One region of the Dongia sp. P2_B8 genome, then DNA from elsewhere that is predicted to be linked to it. Evidence: predicted binding sites of a transcription regulator. Region 1 holds the regulator's gene; the other holds the start of a gene.
What was found. The regulator LexA, encoded in region 1, represses DNA repair genes until DNA is damaged. The targets are predictions, from matches to a motif close to ATGTTCTANTTTGGTTC.
Positions count from the first base shown of each region.

Region 2: the regulator LexA is predicted to act here: its motif matches at 5,020-5,036, upstream of AC1DWZ_RS02125 (ImuA family protein).

Region 1 covers NZ_JBFUDM010000010.1:22,385-30,083, forward strand. Annotated here, with positions in the region: gene gltX (glutamate--tRNA ligase) at 1-200, opposite strand, end outside; gene AC1DWZ_RS22865 (ComEC/Rec2 family competence protein) at 354-2,681, shown strand; gene lexA (transcriptional repressor LexA) at 2,638-3,378, opposite strand; gene AC1DWZ_RS22875 (aminoacyl-tRNA deacylase) at 3,749-4,219, shown strand; gene AC1DWZ_RS22880 (molybdopterin molybdotransferase MoeA) at 4,229-5,446, opposite strand; gene moaC (cyclic pyranopterin monophosphate synthase MoaC) at 5,446-5,922, opposite strand; gene trpC (indole-3-glycerol phosphate synthase TrpC) at 5,924-6,748, opposite strand; gene trpD (anthranilate phosphoribosyltransferase) at 6,745-7,699, opposite strand, start outside.
Region 2 covers NZ_JBFUDM010000001.1:477,543-485,241, forward strand. Annotated here, with positions in the region: gene AC1DWZ_RS02100 (Tm-1-like ATP-binding domain-containing protein) at 1-903, shown strand, start outside; gene AC1DWZ_RS02105 (oxidoreductase) at 900-2,933, shown strand; gene AC1DWZ_RS02110 (ABC transporter permease) at 2,976-3,800, opposite strand; gene AC1DWZ_RS02115 (ABC transporter permease subunit) at 3,804-4,193, opposite strand; gene AC1DWZ_RS02120 (hypothetical protein) at 4,457-4,873, opposite strand; gene AC1DWZ_RS02125 (ImuA family protein) at 5,163-5,837, shown strand; gene AC1DWZ_RS02130 (Y-family DNA polymerase) at 5,752-7,272, shown strand.

The DNA.
Region 1 (7,699 bases):
TCGAGGCCAAGCCACTTCAACCCATCGATGATCGCCTCAATCGCCGCATCGGTGGAGCGGACACGGTCCGTATCCTCGATGCGCAGATGAAAGATGCCGCCATGATGGCGCGCATAGAGCCAGTTGAAGAGGGCCGTGCGTGCGCCGCCAATGTGGAGGAATCCAGTGGGCGAGGGGGCGAAACGGGTAACGACGGTCATGATGGGAATCCGAAGGATATGTTGATTTTGGTGGGTTCTAGCATGAATCCACCGTCTTCGGGCAATGCTTCGCGCGGGGTTCGGCGGGCAACGGCTTCACACCACTAAAACGATATGATATGGTTTTTATACAACCTTATTCCGACGAGCATAATGTCCGCTGCCGATTTCCCGCAAAGACTAGGTCCCGCGCAAAGACTAGAAGAGTTTTTCGCTGCCCAGCGCCCCAACTGGCCGGGTTGGGCGGCGGTGGCGCTCGGCAGCGGGATTGCTCTCTATTTCAGCCTCGTGTTTGAGCCGCCTTTGTGGTGGGGACCGGCTCTCACCATCGCCGCCATCGCTTCGGTCTATGCCGTACGCAGGCAGCCTTTGCTCATGGTGGTTGCGGCTGGACTGGTTGCGGTGGCCATTGGCTTTTCGGTCGCCAGCTGGCGGGCGGAATGGGTGTCCGCACCGCAGCTCAATCGCTCGCTCTATCGGGCCGAGGTGACCGGGCGGGTGATCGAGATCGAACTCTATCCCGGCAGCTTGCGCGTGACGCTCGATCATCTGGCGATCAGCAGCGAAAAGACCGGGCAGCTGGCGCCAGATGTTTTGCCGGCGCGCGTCCGCATCAAGCTTGCCAAGGTGACGGATCAGATCCTGATCGGCGATTGGTTGAAGCTCAACGCCGATCTGCAGCCGCCAGCCCCACCGACGATCCCCGGTGGCTTCGATTTCCGCCGCCAGGCCTATTTCGAGCGGCTGGGCGGCGTCGGCTTTTCCTTGCAGGCGCCGGTCAAGATAGCCCCGGTGCAAGTCGGTTTTGCGCCGCTGGACAAGGTTCTCGCCTGGTTCGATGCGTTGCGCCTGACGATCGGCCAGCGCATCCAGGCTGAATTGCCGGGATCGACCGGCGCCATGGCGATGGCACTCATCGTCGGCAACCAGACGGCACTCCGCGCCGATGACGTCCAGGCGATGCGGGATTCTGGCCTGGCTCACCTCACCTCGATTTCGGGCCTCCATATCGGCTTGGCGGCCGGCATTTTCTTCTTCGGTCTGCGTGCCCTGCTGGCGCTGGTGCAGCCGGTCGCCCTGCGCTTTGATATCAAGAAATGGGCGGCGGTGATGGCGTTGGTTGGCGCCTTCTTCTATGCAGGACTTGCCGGCATGCCGGTGCCGACGCAGCGCGCGCTTGTCATGACCGGCGTTTTCTTCTGCGCCATCCTGCTCGACCGTTCGCCCATTTCGATGCGGGTCATCGCCTTCGCCGCGATCATCGTGTTGCTGGTGGCGCCGGAAGCATTGGTCGGCGCCAGTTTCCAAATGTCGTTTGCGGCCGTGCTGGGCCTCATCCGCGTATTTGATGGTGGGCGCACTCAGTTTGCCAATCTACGGCGCGTCGGCCGTGACGCACCGGACCTCACCGGCCGCATCATTGGCGCCGTTGAGCGTGGCGGCATCTGGCTTGGCACCCTGATGCTGACCAGTCTCATCGCCAGCCTGATGACGGCACCTTATGCCGCCTATCATTTCGACCGGCTGACGCTCTACGGCATTGCTGCAAATATGCTGGCTGTCCCCTTGACCGGCTTCTGGGTCATGCCGCTGGCCGTTCTGGCGCTGATCGCCATGCCGTTCGGCCTTGAGGATTGGCCGCTGCAGGCGATGGGCTGGGGCTGCGATCTCATCATCGACATTGCGCATTGGGTAGGGGATTGGCCCGGTGCCGTGGTGCTCATTCCGGCCCTGCCTGTTCTCGGCCTGCTGGTGATGAGTTTCGGTCTCATCTGGCTGTGCTTGATCATCGGCCGGCTGAAATGGCTGGGCCTTGCGCTACTGGGCGCGGGCTGCCTCACGCCGCTCACCACCCGTGCACCGGATATCCTGGCCTTCGCCGATGGCAAGAGCAGCCGGTTGGTGGCGGTGATGGACGCCGAAGGTCAATACCGTTTCAGCTCGACTCGTGCTGCCAAGATCCCAGCGGAAACCTGGCTGCGGCGAAATGCACAGGAAAAGCGCCTGCCGTTCCCGCAAGTGGCCGCCTTCGTGCCGCCGCTGGACAGCCACCAGCGCCGTATCGACGTCATGCATGGACCGGCCGCTACGGCTTTGCCATTGCCCGGCAGCAACGATACCTGCACGGCCGATTGGTGCCGCTTCGATACGCGCATGGGTTATGTGGCGGTGGCGTTGACAGAAGCGGGCGCAGAGCCAGCCTGTCAGGCATCAAAGCTGGTGATCAGCCTGGAGCCGATCGAGGGTTATTGCAAGTCAGCGGAACAGGTGATCGATTTCTTCGATCTCTGGCGCCGTGGCACCCATGCAATCTGGATTCATCGCGACGGTACATTCACGGTGCGGCGTGCTGCCGATGTCGGCGATAGGCCCTGGGCGCTGCAACGCTTTCCGAAACCGGCGCAGCCTGCTGAGACTGCGCCGGGTGACGGTGGTCTTAGTACTGACGCATCAGACCGATCAGGCGACCCTGGATCTTGACCCGGTCGGGCCCGAAGATGCGCGTCTTGTGATTGGGATTGGCGGGTTCCAGGGCAATGGAATCGCCCTTGCGGCGCAACCGCTTCAACGTGACTTCGTTATTGTCGACCAACGCCACGACGATGGTGCCGTTCTCAGCATTCTCACAACGTTCTATGAGGACGGTGTCGCCTTCATGAATGCCGGCGTCGATCATCGAATCGCCTTCGACCGACAGCGCATAATGTTCACCACGACCGAGCATGCCCGCAGGCACATCTACCGAATTGCTGTGATCGCGCAGCGCCTCGATGGGCGTGCCGGCTGCAATCTTGCCATAGAGCGGCAATTGCACGGTCTGTGCAGCCTGCGCCACAACGGCGCCGGGCAGAGTGGGCGTGAAATCACCATGGATGACGCTGGGTGTGAAGCCGCGCTTGGCGGGCTCGCGGTCAACGGCAGCCGGTGTCGCTGGCGCCGCCGATATCTTGCCGCCGACCTGATCCTCGGCGAGACGCATCACTTCAAGAGCCCGCGCACGGTGCGGCAGGCGTCGGATGAAGCCGCGTTCTTCAAGTCCGGTGATCAGGCGATGAACACCCGATTTCGACTTCAGGCCGAGGGCGTCCTTCATTTCGTCGAAGGAGGGCGACACACCGGTGTCGCCAAGTCGGTCCTGGATGAATTGCAGCAATTCCCGCTGTTTTCTCGTCAGCATGCCCGCTCAACCCCCTTGCAGTGTTACTGCCGGAACCCCACCCCAGTGAGGGCCGCCGGCCGGCCAAAATCGACCCGATTGTCCCGATACACCCGTCAGTCCTGGTCCAGAACCGACATATTGGGCCGGAACAAACGATCAACAACTACATATGTTCTAGTTTAGTTCATGATAATGTCAAGAGGTTACCCACAGGGTCCTTCTGACGGACGAGGCGACCACTCTCGCCGCAACATTAAGATTTTGCTCTTTTAAGTAGAATATTGCCTGGCCGGACTGCAGGTGCCATGGTGGCATTGCTTTGACAAGCGGCGCCTGGAGGAGAAGGATTGATCAGTCAAACCTGCTTCACTCAGGACGGAGGCTGGACATGACAATCGCACCTCGGCTGAAACAGCATCTCGATGGCAAGGGCATTCGTTACGACGTGGTCGCGCATCCGCATACGTCAACCAGCAGCTTTACCGCCCAATCGGCGCATATCCCTGGCACCAGGGTGGTCAAATCCGTCGTTGTGCATCACGAAATGGGCTACGCACTGGCGGTATTACCAAGTACCCATCGCGTGGAATTGGGCAGCCTGCAATCGGTCATGGACCGGCGGCTGGGCCTCGCCACGGAGCGCGAGATCGCAAGCATCTTTAGTGATTGTGAACCTGGGGCTGTGCCGCCGATTGGCGCTGCTTACGGTGTACCGGTCGTCCTTGATGAATGTATCGGTGACGAACCGGACCTCTATTTTGAGGGCGGCGATCATCGCAGCCTGATCCACGTCACCGACGAGGCTTTTCGGACGCTGACGCAGGGTGCCCAACGGGCGCGGTTCAGCCACCATAGCTGAGCGCGGATCTTAAAGGCTGAGACACCCACCGACGAGAGGCAGGATTTCCGTCATGTCGCCGGCCTGCGCCGCTGGCGCATGGGGCGGGCGGATAATCAACGCATCGGCTTGTGCGATGAGGGACAGCATGGCGCTATCCTGCTTCGGGAAGGGTGAGGCAATGAGGCTGCCGTCAGTGCCGCTGGTGAGCGTGGCGCGGAGATAATCCTGGCGCTGGTCGTTCGCCTTCAGTGCGACGCCGAGCTTCGCCATGGTTGGACCATTTTCGGAAACCACCCGTCCCAGCAGGCGATCGATCGCGGGGCGCAGGAACAGCGTCGCCGTCACCAGCGCGGAGACGGGATTGCCGGGCAGGCCAAGCACCGGCAAGGCGCCGAGTTCGCCGAACATCACCGGCTTGCCCGGCCGCATGGCGATCTTCCAGAAATCGAGCTTGGCGCCCTTATCCTTCAAGGCCTGCTGGATGAGGTCGAGTTCACCAACCGAGGCGCCACCGATCGTCACCAGCAGGTCGGCACCGCGCGCGCCATCGAGCGCCCGATGAAGATCGGTGAGATTGTCGCGCGCAATGCCAAGGTTGATCGGCTCACCGCCGCAGGCCGTGACCAAGGCTGCAAGACCGATGCCGTTGGAAGCGATGATCTGTGCAGGACCCAAGGGCTCGCCCGGATGTTGCAATTCATCGCCGGTCGACAGCAAAGCGATGCGCGGCCGGCGCGTGACCGTCACCGAGGGCCAGTTCATCGCAGCGGCCAACGCGACATCTCGCGCAGTGAGCAGGCGGCCCGCCTTGACGCCGATCTCGCCCAGGCGGAAATCGTTGCCGGCGGCACGCACGTGCTGACCCAGCGTGTTGCTGCCTTCGCGCACCATGACAGTGTCACCGTCGCGATCGCAATTTTCCTGGATGACGATACTGTCGGCACCTTGCGGCAGGATGGCGCCGGTGAAGATGCGGGCGGCCTGTCCAGCCTTCAGTATCAGCGCAGATGCGGTGCCCGCGGCAATGGTGCCAGTGACGGTAAGGCGTGCTGGTAGCTGCGCGATGTCGGCGGCGCGGACCGCATAGCCGTCCATCGCGGAGACGGCGGCCGGCGGCTGGCTCAATCTCGCCACCACGGGTTCGGCCAGTACGCGGCCGAGCGCTCGATCGATTCCGACTACTTCGCCGGCGAGTGGTGAGACACTCGCGAGAATGCGCTGGGTGGCCTCGGAAACAGGCAGCATTACGCGGCCTCAAAGGTGCCGGACTTGCCGCCGCTTTTGTGGACCAACCGGATATCGCCGATACGCATGCTCTTGTCGGCGGCCTTCACCATGTCATAGACCGTCAGGGCCGCTACCGAGACGGCGGTCAGCGCCTCCATCTCGACGCCGGTCTTGCCCACCAGCTTGCAGGTCGCCGTGATGTCGACGGCATTGCGCGCTTCGTCGAGCGCCAACTCGACCTTGACCGAAGTCAGCGCCAGGGGATGGCATAGCGGAATGAGGTCCGGCGTCCGCTTGGCGCCCATGATGCCGGCCAGTTGCGCCACCGTGAGAACGTCGCCTTTCTTGACGCCGCGGTCGCGGATGAGGGCCAGGGTCGCGGGCGCCATGTACACGGAACCCTTTGCAATTGCGACGCGTTCGCTGGCTTGTTTGTCCGAGACATCGACCATGCGGGCATTGCCGGATTCGTCGAAATGGGTGAGGTCTGACATCTCAGGCGGCCGAGTTGAGGGGCGCACGCGCGCCCAGCAGCGCACGTGTTGCTGCCGTCACATCCGCTTGGCGCATCAGGCTTTCGCCCACCAGGAAGATCGAGGCGCCGACGCGGTTCATGCGCTCAAGATCGGCGGTGACATAGAGGCCGCTTTCTGCGACCAGCAACCGGTCCTTAGGGGCCATCGCCGCCAATTGCTCGGTGGTCGCAAGATCGATGGCAAGCGTCTTGAGGTTGCGGTTGTTGACGCCAAGCAGGCGCGATTTCAGTTTGAGGGCGCGCGTCATTTCGTCGGCGTCATGCACCTCGACCAGCACATCCATGCCGAGCGTGAAAGCCAGGGCTTCCAGTTCCGCTGCCTGTACATCGTCAAGGCAGGCCATGATCAGCAGGATGCAATCGGCACCCAGCGCCCGCGATTCATAGATCTGATAGGGCGTCAGCATGAAATCCTTGCGCAAGGCCGGCAGATCGACTGCACGCCGTGCCGCGCCCAGATAATCATCATGGCCCTGGAAATAGGGCATGTCGGTAAGCACCGAAAGGCAGGTGGCACCACCGGCCCGGTAGGCTTTGGCGAGATTAGCCGGATCGAAATCCGCGCGGATCAGGCCCTTGGAAGGCGATGCTTTCTTGATCTCGGCGATGAGGCCGAAATGGCCGGCCTTGATCGTGCCCTCCAGCCGCTTCAGGAAACCGCGCGGCGGGTCCTGCACGAGGCTGGCTTCGGCGCGCGCGCGAATCTCGGCCAGCGGCACGCTTTGCTCACGCGCCGCAATATGCAGGCGCTTGTCGTCGCAGATGCGGGTCAGCACGTCGCTCATGACGCGGCAATCCCGTCGGCGCTGGTATTGGTGACACGGATCAGGGCTTCAAGCTTTTCGCGTGCGCGGCCGAAATCGAGCGCTTCGGCGGAAAGCTCCATGCCTTCTGCCATGTCCTTGGCCTTGCCAGCCACGATCAGGGCAGCTGCAGCATTGAGCCGCACGATATCGCGGTAGGGGCCGACTGCGCCGTCGAACAGGTCACGGAGCGCCTGAGCGTTCTGGGCTGGGTCGCCACCCTTGATCTCGTCGATCGTGGCACGCGGCAGATCGAACTGCTCGGGCGCAATCTCGAACTCGCGAAGCTGACCATCGCGCAGCTCGACCACATAGGTAGGCGCGGTGGTGGTGATCTCGTCCAGCCCGTCGCCGCCATGAACCAGCCAGGCATGCTCGGTACCGAGCGACTTCAAGGCATTGGCCATCGGCAGCAGCCATTGGCGCGAATAAACGCCGATCAGCTGGCGCTTGACGCCGGCCGGGTTCGACATCGGGCCCATCAGGTTGAAAATCGTGCGCGTACCCAATTCGACCCGGCTGGGGCCAACATGGCGCATGGCGCTGTGATGCTTTTGCGCCCATAGGAAGCTGGTGCCCACTTCGAACAAAGCATGTTCCAGCACTTTCATGTCAGCGTCGATGTTGACACCCAGCGTCGCCAGGATATCGGCGGCACCGCTCTTGGAGGAGGCAGCCTTGTTGCCGTGCTTGGCGACAGTGACGCCGCAGGCGGCACAGACGAAGGCAACGGCGGTTGAAATATTGAGGGTACCGGCACCATCACCGCCGGTACCGCAGACATCGATGGCGCCCTGCGGCGCCTGGATGCGGGTCATCTTCTCGCGCATCACGCTGACAGCGCCGGTGATTTCATCCACCGTCTCGCCGCGCACGCGCAATGCCATCAGGAAGCCGCCGATCTGGGTCGGTGTCGCTTCGCCGGTCATGATG
Region 2 (7,699 bases), on a different contig from region 1:
TGCGCTCGGGCCCTCCCGATGGGCGTCCCAAAATACATCATCTCTACGATCTCCTTCTCCCCCATCATCCCGGCGGATCGGCTCGCCCCAGATATCCAGATGATCTTGTGGGCGGGTGGCCTCTACGGGTTGAACTCAATCTGCCGTTCCTCGCTTAGCCAGGCGGCCGGCGCGGTCCTCGGTGCGGCACGGGCGGTAGAGCGTCCAGCCGGTGATCGACCGCTTATTGGCATGATGAGCCTGGGAAGTTCGTGTCTCTCTTTCATGAAGACCCTCAAGCCGGCCCTCGAGGAGCGGGGCTATGAGGTAGCGATCTTCCACGCAACCGGTATGGGGGGCATGGCGTTTGAGGGCTTGGCGGCCGCCGGCGCGTTTGCCGCGGTGATGGATTTTGCGACGCCGGAATTAGGTAATCTGATGGTCGGCTCGATCATCAATGGCGGGCGAGACAGGCTGCTGTCGGCGGGCCGTGCCGGTATCCCGCAGCTGTTTTCACCCGGATCTGCCGATCTCATTGATTTTGCGGCTTGGCAGGCCGTGCCGGCACGGTTCGTCGGCAGGCCCTATCACGCCCACAATCGCCTGTTCGCCTCCGCTGCGCTCACGCCCGAGGAAAGGCGGCAACTGGCCATCGAGATTTCCACCCGTCTCGGGGAGGCAAAAGCGCCGGTGCACGTGATCCTCACCAGTCGAGGGATCGAGGAGTGGGACCGGGAAGGACAGCCGGCAAATGATCCTGAAGGCCTGGAGGCGTTTCTCGACGAGATGCGCTCTGCGATCAAGCCGCCGATCGAATTGACGGAGATCGACTGCCATATCAACGATCCGGAGTTCTGCGCGGAAGTCCTCAAAATCTTCGATGGTTGGGTGGAGAGCGGCATCGTTACGCGGGGCAAGAAATGACGCGCGATCCGCGCTACGACATCCTCTTCGAGCCGGTAAAGATCGGACCGGTCACGGCACCCAATCGCTTCTACGCGGTGCCCCACGCAACCGGCCACTCTCCACTCATGCCGAATGGATCGATCGGCATGCGGGCGATGAAGGCGGAAGGCGGCTGGGGTGTTGTCTCCATGCAGCTCGCGGAGATCGACCCGACATCGGACATCTCCAATCTGCCCATGGAGAAATTCTGGGACGACACAGATGTAAAATCCCATGCGCGGATGGTGGAGAAGGTCAAAGCCTTTGGCAGCCTGACAGCCATTGAACTCGGTCACACCGGTCTCCGGTCTAGAAACATCGCAACTGGCCAATCCGTGTTTGCACCTTCATGCCTGCCGATTCTGAAACCGGATGCACCGATTCAAGCCAAGGCAATGGACCGGGAGGACATTCGCAACTTCCGCAAGAGCCACCGGGCGGCCGTCGCTCGAGCAAAGAAGGCCGGTTATGACATTGCCTATGTCTACGCGGCCCACGATGCCTCACTGCTCTGGCACTTCCTCTCGCCGCTCTACAATTTCAGGACGGATGAATACGGCGGCTCGTTCGAGAACCGCATTCGTCTCCTTCGCGAAGTTCTCGAAGACAGCGTCGAGGAAGCGAACGGCGAAATTGCGATCGCCATCCGCATGGCAGTGCATGATTTCAAACCCGGAAGCCCCATCACCTTTGACAATGAAGGCAGGGCAGCTGTGGAATTGCTCGCCGAGGTGCCCGATCTTTGGGACGTCAACGTCGCTGGTTGGAGCCGAGACTCCGGCACGTCCAGGTTCGATGTCGAGGGCCATCAAGAGAAATACACATCGTTTGTTAAACAGGTCACGACCAAGCCGGTCGTCGGCGTGGGACGGTTTACGTCAGCGGACCTCATGGTATCTCAGATTCGCAGAGGCGTCCTCGACCTAATCGGTGCGGCCAGGCCGTCGATTGCGGACCCCTTTCTTCCGAACAAGATCAAGGAGGGGCGCATCGAAGATATTCGTGAGTGCATCGGTTGCAACATGTGTGTGGCGTCGGACGCCTATTCAGTCCCTCTCCGCTGCACCCAGAATCCGACGATCTCCGAAGAGTGGCGCCGCGACTGGCATCCGGAGATCATTGATCGAAGCGTCAATCCGAAGAGCGTCCTGGTCGTTGGCGGTGGGCCCGCCGGGCTAGAATGCGCGTTAGTGCTTGCAAAAGCCGGACACGAAGTCTCGATCGCCGATCGCAGCAAGCAACTGGGGGGGCGCGTCTCAACAGAGTCGGCGCTAACAGGACTTGGAGCCTGGTCGCGCGTGCGGGACTTTCGCCTCTATCAGCTTTCTCAGATGGCGAACGTCATGATATATCCCGGGCACGAGCTGACGAGCGACGACGTCGCTGCCTTTGAGGCTGATCACGTCTTTGTCGCAACAGGAGGCCATTGGCGGGACGATGGCGTCGGGCGAACCCGGTTTGACCAAATTCCGGGGTTTGCTGGCGCATCCCTCACCCCGGACGCCATCATGAGCGGTCACTCAGTAGATGGTCCCGTTATCATCTACGACGACGATCACTACTATATGGGCAACGTTCTCGCCGCGCACTTGGCGAAACAAGGTATTGAAGTGCATCTTGTCTGTCCGCTACCCCAGATCGCGGGTTGGATGGCTTACACGCTGGAGCAACCGCGTGTGATCAAAGCCCTCGCAACGGCTGGCGTGAAAATCTACCAAAATGCCCAGGCAGATGCCTGGGATGGGCAGGAGCTCACGCTCTCGCGTTCCGACACTGGGGCCGTCATGGCGGGTATCAAGGGGCGGACACTCGTTAGTGTGACGGCGCGGCTCCCCAATCCGGCGTTTGAGGATCTCGAAGGACCACACTATACGCGCGTTGGCGACTGTTCGGCGCCTGGAACGATCCAGGCGGCGGTCTTCGCTGGCCATTTGGCAGCGCGCAACTACCTGGGTAAGTCTACCAACGCTTCGCTCATGAAGCGAGAGACGCCGGTCCTGTTCATTTAGCCAGGCAGTCCAGGTTCGGCGAAGGTCGCTGCCTGAATCGGCTCACGGGCGGTGCTTAAGACGTTCACCTCGGCGTCTCAGGAGCTCGGCGGCACCCATGAGCGCCATCGAAAACAGCAGCATCAACGACGCGGCGGCGGTAATAGTCAGTTCGAAGTTGTCGCTCGAGCTCAGAAACATCTGCCGTGGCAGAGTAAGCTGGTGAGGTCCGGCGACGAATAGAGCCACGATGACATCATCGATGGAGGTTGCGAGCGCGAACACCGCGCCGCTCATGACGCCTGGCAGAATGATCGGTAGGACAACGTAACGGAATGCAGCTGCGGGCGGTGCGCCGAGGCTCGAGGCTGCGCGGAGAAGCCCCTCGTTGAAGCTCTCGAGCGATGCCGAGACCGTCACGACGACGAAGGGGCTGCCTAGGATCGTGTGCATCAGAATCAACCCAGTGTAGCTGTTGTTGAGACCAACCGCGCCAAAGGCATAGTAGGAACTGACACCAACCACGATCGCCGGCACTACCATGGGTGAGATCAGGATTGCCCGGATGACGTTGTGACCGGGAAGCCGGCATCGCCACAGGCCAAAGGCAGCCAAGGTTCCGAGGAAAGTCGCCAACACCATGGCGATGACGCCGATGAACATCGTGTTCCCTAGGGCGGTCAGCCAGGGCGGAGCCGTGAATAGTTGTTCATACCAACGCAAACTCAGACCGGGCAAAGGAAAATGAAAGAACGATCCTGAGCTGAACGATAGCGGGACGATGGCGAGGATTGGGGTCAGCAGAAAGAGGCATGTCAGGATAGTGGTGCATGCCAGAATGCGGCGGGTGAGGCGCTGGCCCAAGGTTGCATACGGAATACGAGACATGATCTAGCCCGCCTTTCTCGCGGTGCCGAAGGACGAGATCTTGGCAAAGGCGGCAAAGAGGAGGGCGGTCGCGCCAAGGAGTAGCACCGATAGCGCCGCTGCCATACCCCAGTTCACTGTTTTGAGGACGTAGAAGCCAATGTAGCCAGCGATACCCTGGTCGTCCGGGCCACCGAGCAGGACAGGCGTCACATAGACCCCTAAGGCCTGGATGAAGACCAGGAGGGAGCCCGCCGCGATGCCTGGCGCGCAGAGCGGGAGATAAACCCGCAGAAACGCCCGGTAGGGCGGAGCGCCGAGCGATCTGGTTCGACGGCAACGGTGAGAATCTGACCTTTGTCGACAATGGCTATAAACTTGTGTTTGCGCAGGTCGCGAACAAACTCGCTCCACTTACGGCGAAGGTCTGTCGCGGTCCACGTTGGCAATTCTTCAGGTGTGCGCAGCTTGCCGAGCATCTGATCCCGTGCGTGCAAAGTGAGGCTGATCTAAGCCTGTCACAAGGACCGAGCAGCGCTAGCCACGAATTGCGTAATTCTGACTTTGTATCGGCTTCCAGCCAGGCTCGCTGTCTGTCTGTCAGGACTGACGAACGCTCGATGAGAGCGAGCCCGTAGTATTTCCATGAGGCCATACGTCGATTGTTATCTTAAGCATCACTGCTGGCCTCCGACATCGAGTGTGTCTTCGGTCGCGGTCACGCTTATGCGTGCCTCTTGATTGTCGGCTAGCCCCGATGGAACATCTCCGGTGGCCGCTTGCGTCACGTCGCAAAAGTCCATGCCATCCGCCCAAGCGAAGTATCGATGCTCTGCTATTTCGCGTTCTTCTTCGCTGATGCCCTCGGCGAACTGCATGCCTTCCGGGCTCTGGGACCATTCAATGATGTCGCGGGCAATTAAGCGCGCTGCGCCGAGATCGAGATGCGTCAGCAGGCCAAGTATGGCTTCGCTGGCCGCGGCGTAGCTCTCCTCCACGCTATCGCCGTCCTTCTCGCGGGCGAGCCAGTAGGTAAGGTAGCCGGCGACGAGAACCTCTCGCGGCTGGTTGGGCGTCTCGTAAAAATCGGACATAAGTTCCTCCATTTTACGATTGGGAACGCGTGCCCAATCGAGACCAACCCTCTGACTTTCCTCGCCGTTTTCGGCCGGCACGAAGCCCCACCTGTCTCCACTCGCAACAGCGGCTGAAGACTTCATTGACTCCAGGCATCACAATAGAACAAAGATAGAACGTGTCAATTCCAACCTCAAGTGGTAAGTCTCGGAAAACCAAATGTCTGAAGCGGCCACGATCCCTGCAATTGCTAAGCTTCGGGCTCAAATTGAGCGCCTTGAGGGCGGAAAAGGAGCTGGCCGCCAGGTGCTGCCCTTTGGCGTGAACGAGATCGATGCGCGTTTGCCCGGCGGCGGACTCGCCTTGGGCGCGCTTCACGAAGTGGCGGGCGGCGGCAATGGAGCGCTCGATGGTGCTGCGGCCGCGCTTTTCTCAGCGGGAATAGCTGCCCGCACGAAGGGCAAGGTGTTGTGGTGCGTCGCGCGTCAGGATCTTTTTGCGCCGGCAATCTCACTCGCTGGTCTCGCGCCAGGCCGCGTCATCTATGTCGAGGCCGGTGACGAGAAGGCCCTGCTCGGGTGTTTTGAAGAGGGTCTCTCTCATGGTGGGCTTGGCGCAGTTGTCTGTGAGGTTGCGCGTCTCCCGATGACAGCATCTCGGCGACTGCAGTTGGCGGCAGAGAAGCACAACACGATCGGCATCGCCATTCGCCGCTGGCGCCGTCAGGCGGAAGCGGTCGATTTTGGGCAACCGACGGCTTCGGTGACACGCTGGCGGGTGACGACGATCCCATCGGAACCGCTTCCGGTGCCGGGTGTGGGACGTGCGCGCTGGCAAGTGGAACTCATCCGCTGCCGGGCGGGAGAGAGTGCAGATTTTGAAGTGGAGGCCTGCGATGCCAAGGGTCGTCTCCGTCTTCCTGCCGACCTGGTCCACGGACAGGGTGCGGCGGAAGCTTGGGGCCGCGGCGCCGTCGCCTGACACGCCGTTGGTCCTCCTCGGCCAGGACGGCCGCCGCCGTGTCGTTCTGGCTGCTGATCACACTGCTCAGGAGGGAGGACTGTATGTCGGTATGCCGGCCACGAAGGCGCAGGCATTGGTTCCGGGCCTAATCACGATGAATGCCGAGCCTAAGGCAGACGCGGAGGGTTTGGAACGGCTTGCCGCTTGGGCATTGCGCTATTCGCCGATGGTCGCGACCGATGCGCCGGACGGAATCGTCATCGATACCGAGGGTGCCGATCATCTCCACGGTGGGGAAACGGCCATGCTGAGGAACTTGATGGCTAAGCTTCGTGATACGGGATTCGCCGTCCGTGCGGCTATTGCCGACAGTTGGGGCGCCGCTCACGCGCTTGCGCGGTATCACGTGAAACCCGACATCATTGTGCCGTTTGGTGGGAACGAAGCCGCTGTCTCACGTCTGCCCACCGAAGCCTTGCGGTTGTCGAAGGATGTGATCAGGGGGCTACGTGAAGTCGGCTTCGAACAAATTGGCGAACTTCTGAACCGGCCTAGAGCCCCGTTGGCCCTGCGCTTTGGGCCGGAAGTTTGTCGTCGGTTGGATCAGGTGACCGGAAAGATCAGTGAGCCCATTACGCCGGTTCGTCCAGAAGATATTGTCGCCGTGCAGCGACCATTCGCTGAGCCAATTGCCGCCGCCGAAACGATTGAGCGCTATATCACTCAGCTTGTGCCGGAGCTCTGTGCCGCCTTGGAAGTAAAGGGGCTGGGCGTCAAGCGCCTCGATTTGATCTGCCATCGTGTAGATAGCCGATACCAAGCGATCCGCATCGGCATGGCGCTGCCGACCCGGGACATCAAGCGCCTCACGCGGATGCTGTGCGAAAAGGTTGAAACCATCGATCCTGGTTTTGGCATCGAGCTCATGGTGTTGTCGGCAACGCTGGCTGAACCCATGGGCGCTAAGCAGGTGATCTCTTCTCTGACCGCCGATCCTGAAGTGGATATCTCTGGGCTCGTCGACACACTAACCAATCGTATTGGTGAGAAGCGGCTTTACCGGTTTGCGCCAGTTGATAGCGACGTTCCGGAGCGATCGGTGGCGCGGGTCGCACCGCTATCTCTAGACGCTGGCAAGGATTGGCCTAAGCACTGGCCTCGGCCAACTCGGTTACTCGTTCGGCCCGAACTCATTGAGGCGATGGCATTGCTGCCGGATCAGCCGCCAGTCACTTTCACTTGGCGCGGCGTGCGCCGAAAGGTGAAGCGTGCTGATGGGCCAGAGAGAGTTTTTGGAGAGTGGTGGAAGCGCGATGCCGAGTTGGCGACTGTTCGCGATTATTTTCAGGTCGAAGATGAAGCTGGCGAACGCTACTGGCTATATCGAGCCGGTGACGGTGAACATGCCGATACCGGATCGCAGCAATGGTTCATGCATGGAACGTTCGGATGATCAACATTCCGAAACCCGGGGCATCAGAGAGTGATTAAGGAAACCGGTATGGACATATTTATCTGCCTCACATTTATCGTTGTCGTCTATTTATCGATAAGGCTGCGCAAAACACGGCGTGATCTCAATCAACTGCGGTCCACGCTTCATGAACTTCGAAATGAAATTGATGGAAAATCCGTATCTTAGTGGATGACGTCTGTGTCTCTCGGTATTGTCGACTGAATCTCGACGATTGCTCGCGCGATTGCCTTCCAGGTTGCATATCCCTCAAGCTCTCCCCGCTCGAGGAGCTCATCGGCTCGCTCTACCGCTACTAGGTCAGCGTCAGGGCCATATTGGTCGCATAACAGCTTTGCAGAGCGCGTGATGTCGATCGAGGAAGTCATGCGAAAAATTTACTACCTCTCAGTATCGAGACGGGAGT